DNA from 2 places in the Streptomyces sp. BBFR51 genome. Region 2 is predicted to be linked to the other one. Evidence: riboswitches for the same ligand, from Rfam matches in the RefSeq annotation. Region 2 holds a riboswitch; the other holds the start of a gene.

Region 1 (3,820 bases), 4.4 Mb from region 2:
GCGTAGGGCAGCATCGGAGATGTGAGAACCGCGCCCACGATCCTGCATCTCGACATGGATGCCTTCTTCGCCTCGGTGGAGCAGGCGTCCAAGCCGAGCCTGCGCGGGAAGGCCGTCGTCGTGGGCGGCCTCGGACCACGCGGCGTGGTCGCCACCTGCTCGTACGAGGCGCGGGTGTTCGGTGTGCACTCCGCGATGCCCATGGGCCAGGCCCGTCGGCTCGCGCCCCACGCCGCCTACCTCGTTCCTCGCTTCGAGCTGTACCGGTCGATCAGCGAGCAGGTGATGCGGCTGCTGGGGGAGCTGTCGCCGCTGGTGGAGCCGCTGAGCCTGGACGAGGCCTTCGTGGACCTGGAGGCCGGCGGGACGGCCTGGGACGCGGCGTCCGCGCGGCTGGCCGGAGCGAAGCTGCGCACGGACATCCGTACCGTCACCGGCCTCACCGGGTCGGTGGGACTGGCAGCCTCCAAGATGCTCGCCAAGATCGCCTCGGAAGAGGCCAAGCCCGACGGACTGGTCCTCATCCCGCCGGGGACGGAGCGGGCGATGCTGGAGCCGATGACCGTGCGGACGCTGCCCGGGGTGGGACCGGCCACGGGGGACCACCTGCGCCGGGCGGGGATCACCACGGTCGGCGAGATCGCCGAGGCGGGCGAGGACGAGCTGGTGCGGCTGCTGGGCAAGGCGCACGGCCACGCGCTGTACGCCATGGCGCTGGCCCGTGACGAGCGGCCCGTGGTGGCCGAGCGGGAGACCAAGTCGGTGTCGGTCGAGGACACCTACGACGTGGACATCCACGACCGGGTGCGCGTCGGCGTCGAGGTGGGGCGCCTGGCGGACCGGTGCGTGCGGCGGCTGCGCGGGTCCGGTCTGTCCGGGCGGACCATCGTGCTCAAGGTGCGCAGGTACGACTTCTCCACGCTGACCCGCTCCGAGACGCTGCGCGGCCCAACCGACGACCCGGCGGTGGTGCGGGAGGCGGCCGCCCGGCTGCTGGACTCGGTGGACACCACGGGCGGCGTGCGGCTGCTCGGGGTGGGTGTCAGCGGGCTCGCCGACTACACACAGGAGGACCTGTTCGCGCAGGCGGCGGGGGAGCTGGCCGAGGAACCGGCCGAGGAGCCAGAGACAGATCCCGCCGAGGAGCAGCAGCCGTCCCCCACCGAGCGTCGATGGCCGTCGGGGCACGACGTGCGGCACGTGGAGCACGGGCACGGGTGGGTGCAGGGCAGCGGTCTCGGGCGGGTCACCGTGCGGTTCGAGACGCCGTACTCGCCGACCGGCCGGGTGCGGACCTTTGCGGTGGACGACCCGGAGCTGACCCCGGCGGATCCGCTGCCGCTGGTCGCGCGCGCGGCACGAAGACCCGGGGAGGCCGGGCCCGCGAGGCCGGTGGCCCGGTGATGGGTGACGGAGGGACGGTGTGTCAGTTGTCCTCGTTGCCCTTGCCGGCCAGCTTGCCGAAGTCGTGGTCGGGGGGCGGGGGAGGGGCCGCCACGTCCAGGCCGTAGTGGTGGTAGAGCTGGAGTTCCTGTTCCGGTGAGAGGTGGCGGCCGACGCCGAAGTCGGGCGCCTCCTTGATCAGGGCCCGGTCGAAGGGCACGCGCAGGGTGCCGTCGACCAGCTCGCTGGGCTCCAGGGGGACGAAGGCGTCCCGGCTGAAGAGTCCCGTTCGTATGGCCGCCCACTCGGGGACGCCGGTGGCATCGTCGAGGTAGACCTCGTCCACGGTGCCGATCCTGGTGCCGTCGCGGTCGAACGCCTTGCGGCCGATCAGGTTCCGCGGATCGATGTCAGTACGCACGGGGCCCTCCACTTGATCGCACCACTGGGCCGCACTGGGGTCGCACACCAGCCGCCTAATCATCCGTAAGTACTACAAAAGAGCACATGTGGCCGCTCGGCCACTCGAAGTCCGTGCGGCGGCCTCGCTGGTACGCTGGCAAACGGCTGCTGACCCCGCGCGGGAGAGTCCTCCGAACACCATCGGAGGCGCCGAAGGAGCAAATCCTCCCCGGAATCTCTCAGGCTCACGTACCGCACGGACGAGGTCACTCTGGAAAGCAGGGCGGGTGTCGACGGCTTCCGCTCTCACCGACGGTGAAAGCCGGGAGGGCCCTCGGGCTCGCCCGGTGAAGCTCTCAGGTTGAGATGACAGAGGGGGAGGCCGTCCGGGTACCCGCGCCGTGGTGCCCCTCGAAGGTCGTCAGACCAGGAGGCCTCCGCAATGACCGCCCACCGCACTCCGCTCTCCGAACTCGAACAGGCAATGCCCTTCGAGCAGCGCCACATCGGCCCCGACCACGAGGCCCGGGCCAAGATGCTCGCGCAGGTCGGTTACGGTTCGCTCGACGAGCTGACGGCCGCCGCGGTGCCGGATGTGATCAAGAACGCCGACGCGCTGGACCTGCCGGGCGCCCGCTCCGAGGCCCAGGTGCTGGCCGAGCTGCGTTCACTGGCCGACCGCAACCAGGTCCTCGACTCCATGATCGGCCTCGGCTACTACGGCACCTTCACCCCGCCGGTCATCCTGCGCAACGTCATGGAGAACCCGTCCTGGTACACGGCGTACACGCCCTACCAGCCGGAGATCTCCCAGGGCCGCCTCGAGGCGCTGCTCAACTTCCAGACCATGGTCGCCGAGCTCACCGGTCTGCCCACCTCCGGTGCCTCGCTGCTCGACGAGGGCACCGCCGCCGCCGAGGCGATGGCGCTCTCCCGGCGCATGGGCAAGAACAAGAAGGGCCTGTTCCTGGTCGACTCGGACGCCCTGCCGCAGACCGTCGCCGTGATAAGGACCCGTGCGGAGCCGACCGGCGTCGAGGTCGTCGTCGCCGACCTGAGCGCGGGCATCCCCGCCGAGGTGGCCGAGCGGGAGATCAACGGCGTCCTGATCCAGTACCCGGGCGCCTCCGGTGCCGTCCGTGACATCAAGCCGGTCGTCGACCGGGCGCACGAACTCGGCGCGCTCGTCACCGTCTCCGCCGACCTGCTCGCCCTCACGCTGCTCACCTCGCCCGGCGAGCTGGGCGCGGACATCGCGGTGGGCACCACCCAGCGCTTCGGTGTGCCGATGGGCTTCGGCGGGCCGCACGCCGGCTACATGGCCGTGCACGAGAAGTTCGCCCGCAGCCTCCCCGGCCGCCTGGTCGGCGTCTCCGTGGACGCCGACGGCAACAAGGCCTACCGGCTGGCCCTGCAGACCCGCGAGCAGCACATCCGCCGCGAGAAGGCCACCAGCAACATCTGCACCGCGCAGGTGCTGCTCGCCGTCATGGCCGGCATGTACGCCGTGTACCACGGGCCGGAGGGCCTGCGGGCGATCGCCCGGCGCACCCACCGCTACGCCTCCGTCATCGCCGCGGGGCTCGCCGCCGACGGCGTGGAGATCGTCCACGGCTCCTACTTCGACACGGTCACCGCGCGGGTGCCCGGCAGGGCCGCAGAGGTCGTCCACGCCGCCCGCGGGAACGGCGTCAACCTCCGGCTCGTCGACGCCGACCACGTGTCGTTCGCCTGCGACGAGACCACCACGCGCGCCCAGGTCGGTGGCGTGTGGCACGCCTTCGGCGTGGAGGGCGACATCGAGTCGCTGGACGCGGAGACCGGGGAGACGCTGCCCGAGGCGCTGCTGCGCACCGACGACTTCCTGACCCACCCCGTCTTCCACCAGCACCGCTCCGAGACCGCGATGCTGCGCTACCTGCGCCGCCTCGCCGACCGGGACTACGCGCTGGACCGGGGCATGATCCCGCTGGGCTCCTGCACGATGAAGCTCAACGCGACCACCGAGATGGAACCGGTCACCTGGCCCGAGTTC
Region 2 (3,820 bases):
TAGAACGGCCGGACCTTCTGCCGCATCCAGTCGCAGACCGGGTCCTGGGCCGCCTCCAGGAGGACCAGGTTGACCTGCCACTTCGGCGGGGCCTTGGTGAGGGCTCGGCCGAGGGCGTCCAGGGGGAGGGCGCGGGCGTCGCCCTCCCAGTGGGTGAGTTCGACGCCGACGAACAGGGTCGGGTCGGCGGTCTCGACGGCGGCCAGGCAGCGCCGCGCGCTGCGCACGACGCCGGTGGCGGCGAACTCGGCGGAGGCCGCGGCCAGGAAGTCCACCGGGTCGTCCTGCCAGTCCGGCTCGAAGAGGCGGACCCGGCCGCCGGACGCGGGCCCGTCCAACTGGGTGCGCCCGGCCCGGCACAGCTCGGCCACGGCCGGCGGCGGCAGCGGGACGCCGACCACGCCCTCCGGGTTCACGGCGATGCCGACCTGCGGGGGCAGGCCGCGGGCGAACTCCGCGGCGGGGGCGACGGTGTAAGCCATCTGCGGCCCGGCGACCTGGCGAAGCTGTTGCTCGGAGCTGAAGACCGGCACATAGGCCTGGCCGTCGATCTCCAGGGAGGGCAGGTCGAGGGGGCCGCTGTGCGGGCCGCCGCCGCCCGGCAGCGGCACCCAGACGAAGCTGCGGCCGAGGACCTCAACGATGCGGCCGCCGGCGCCGGGTACGCCGAGGGAGGCGGACAGCACCTCCTCCAGCTCGTTGCCGGGCCACCCGCCGTGCGGGTGGGGGTGTGCCTGTGCCGGGAATCCGGCGGCGAAGTCCGCCGGGAGGTCCCCTGGGAAGTCCATCTGCCTACCGCCTGCCTGGTACCGCTGTTCGTGACTGAAAGGCTAACCCGTTCGGCCCAGTGGCCCTACGGTGTGTCACCCCGTGAAGGCGATCCGGTGGAGCGTGTCGGCCGCCGCGCGGTCCAGGACGATCGCCGAGGCGCAGCCGACGGGCAGGGTGCCCGCGGTCACCGCGCGCAGCAGACGGGAGTTGGCCGTGCGGTGCCGCAGGAACGCGTACCGCGTCACGCCCCGGCCGCGCTCGCGCTGGCCGGCCAGGGCCTCGTCGGCGGCGACGTCGAGCAGCAGCAGGTGCAGGGTGCCGCCCCGGCGGCGGGCCTCGCGGGCCAGCCAGCCGCGCACCCAGGCCTGGGTGCCGCAGTCGTGCACGACGACGCCCTCGCCGGAGCGCACCGCGCGGCGCAGTCCGGCGTAGTGGGCGAGGCGGACCACGGGGCGGTAGAGCCCGTACGGGAGCAGGCGCGGCATGCGGCGGTCCCAGCGGTCGCGGGTGTCCTGGGAGTCGACGCGCCGGCCGCGCACGGTGCGCTCCATCAGCGTGGACTTGCCGCTGCCGGGCAGGCCGGTGATCACCACCAGATCCCGGGGTCCGAAGAGCAGAGCGTGCGGGCTGCGGCCGGCGCGCTCCCGCAGGTCGCGGACGACGGGCGCGGGCAGTTCGGCACACGCCTCCGGGGCCGGGGCGGCGGGTTGCTTGGGCAGCGCGAGCCCCGCGGTCGTGGCGTACGCCGTGGTCCTGTCCACCGTGATCGTCCTCCCCTGGGGCGGTTCACGAGTTCCCGTCCCGTCGAGTGTAAAGAGAAGGTAATGCGCAGGTCTCGCGTTTTCGTTCGCTTACTGCCACAAGCCGGTTACAAGAACAGCTCTGCCCAGGGATCGGCCGGGCGTGCAATGATGGCGGCGCCAACTGCATACCGGCCGTTTGAATCCGCGCGGGAGAGTCCCCGGCCGTCGCCGGGGCGCCGAAGGAGCAAGTCCCTCCCTTGAATCTCTCAGGCCCCGTTACCGCGCGGGCGAGGCACATCTGAAAAGCGGACCGCCCCCGACGGCGGTCCCACCCAAGGTGCAAGCCGCTGATCGCCGTACTCCGGTGGCCAGGGCGAACCTCTCAGGTTCCGATGACAGATGGGGAGGACCGACCTCGCCACGTCCTGTCCTGGGAGACGACCGACCGATGAGCAGTTCCGAACTCCGCCGTACCGCGCTGGATGCCACGCATCGCGCGCTCGGCGCGACGATGACCGACTTCGCCGGCTGGGACATGCCGCTGCGCTACGGCTCCGAGCGCGAGGAGCACGTCGCGGTGCGCACCCGGGCCGGTCTCTTCGACCTCTCGCACATGGGTGAGATCACCGTCACCGGCCCGCAGGCCGCCGAACTGCTGAACCACGCGCTGGTCGGCAACATCGGCAGCGTGAAGCCGGGCCGGGCCCGCTACACCATGATCTGCCGCGAGGACGGCGGCATCCTGGACGACCTGATCGTCTACCGGCTCGGTGAGACCGAATACATGGTCGTGGCCAACGCCTCCAACGCCCAGGTCGTGCTGGACGCCCTCACCGAGCGGGCCGCCGGCTTCGACGCCGAGGTGCGCGACGACCGCGACGCCTACGCGCTGCTCGCCGTCCAGGGTCCCGAGTCCCCCGGCATCCTCAAGAGCCTCACCGACGCCGACCTGGACGGCCTGAAGTACTACGCCGGGCTCCCCGGCACGGTCGCCGGCGTCCCGGCGCTCATCGCCCGTACCGGCTACACCGGCGAGGACGGCTTCGAGCTGTTCGTGAAGCCGGAGCACGCCGTGGAGCTGTGGGAGGCGCTGACCCGGGCGGGCGAGGGCGTCGGTCTCGTCGCGTGCGGCCTGTCCTGCCGGGACACGCTCCGCCTGGAGGCGGGCATGCCGCTGTACGGGAACGAGCTGACGACCGCGCTGACGCCGTTCGACGCCGGGCTCGGCCGGGTGGTGAAGTTCGAGAAGGAGGGCGACTTCGTCGGGCGTGCCGCGCTGACCGAGGCCGCCGAGCGCGCCGCTTCGGAGCCTCCCCGCGTCCTGGTGGGCCTGGTCGCCGAGGGCCGCCGGGTCCCGCGCGCCGGGTACCGGGTCGTCGCCGGCGGCGAGGTCGTCGGCGAGGTCACCTCCGGCGCCCCGTCCCCGACGCTGGGCAAGCCGATCGCCATGGCGTACGTCGACCCCGCGCACGCGGCACCGGGCACGGAGGGTGTCGGTGTGGACATCCGGGGCAGCCACGAGCCGTACGAGGTCGTGGCGCTGCCGTTCTACAAGCGCCAGAAGTAGACACTGGGCGCCGGCCCCGTCCGTCACCCCACTCCGTCACCCCACTCCACCACCCCCTTCACCAGCGACTTTCTCGCGTACAGGAGAATTCAGGCCATGAGCAACCCCCAGCAGCTGCGCTACAGCAAGGAGCACGAGTGGCTGTCGGGCGCCGAGGACGGCGCCTCGACGGTCGGCATCACGGAGCACGCGGCCAACGCGCTCGGTGACGTCGTCTTCGTGCAGCTCCCCGAGGTCGGCGACTCGGTGTCCGCGGGCGAGACCTGCGGCGAACTGGAGTCCACCAAGTCGGTCTCCGACCTGTACTCCCCCGTCTCCGGCGAGGTCACCGAGGTCAACGAGGACGTCGTCAACGACCCGTCGCTGGTGAACAGCGCCCCCTTCGAGGGCGGCTGGCTGTTCAAGGTGCGGATCACGGACGAGCCGGCCGACCTGCTCTCCGCCGACGAGTACACCGCCTTCACCGCCGGCTGAGGAGTCACGGACCGCATGTCGCTTCTGAACACACCCCTGCACGAGCTCGACCCCGACGTCGCCGCGGCCGTCGACGCCGAGCTGGACCGCCAGCAGTCCACCCTCGAGATGATCGCCTCGGAGAACTTCGCCCCGGTCGCGGTCATGGAGGCCCAGGGCTCGGTCCTCACCAACAAGTACGCCGAGGGCTACCCAGGCCGCCGCTACTACGGCGGCTGCGAGCACGTCGACGTGGTCGAGCAGATCGCCATCGACCGGGTCAAGG

The links. Region 2 has a riboswitch for glycine ahead of gcvT (glycine cleavage system aminomethyltransferase GcvT). Riboswitches for the same ligand answer to the same signal wherever they lie in the genome.
Region 1: linked by a shared signal. The riboswitch ahead of gcvP (aminomethyl-transferring glycine dehydrogenase) and the one ahead of gcvT (glycine cleavage system aminomethyltransferase GcvT) in region 2 are both predicted to bind glycine.

Annotation. Positions count from the first base shown of each region.
Region 1 is NZ_CP172448.1:1,505,612-1,509,431, reverse strand. Features, by position in the region: gene ACGH7X_RS06790 (DNA polymerase IV) at 22-1,404, shown strand; gene ACGH7X_RS06785 (PRC-barrel domain-containing protein) at 1,427-1,804, opposite strand; glycine riboswitch at 1,955-2,050, shown strand; gene gcvP (aminomethyl-transferring glycine dehydrogenase) at 2,228-3,820, shown strand, end outside.
Region 2 is NZ_CP172448.1:5,934,734-5,938,553, reverse strand. Features, by position in the region: gene ACGH7X_RS27270 (enhanced serine sensitivity protein SseB) at 1-788, opposite strand, end outside; gene ACGH7X_RS27265 (AAA family ATPase) at 864-1,532, opposite strand; glycine riboswitch at 1,712-1,806, shown strand; gene gcvT (glycine cleavage system aminomethyltransferase GcvT) at 1,963-3,081, shown strand; gene gcvH (glycine cleavage system protein GcvH) at 3,178-3,555, shown strand; gene glyA (serine hydroxymethyltransferase) at 3,571-3,820, shown strand, end outside.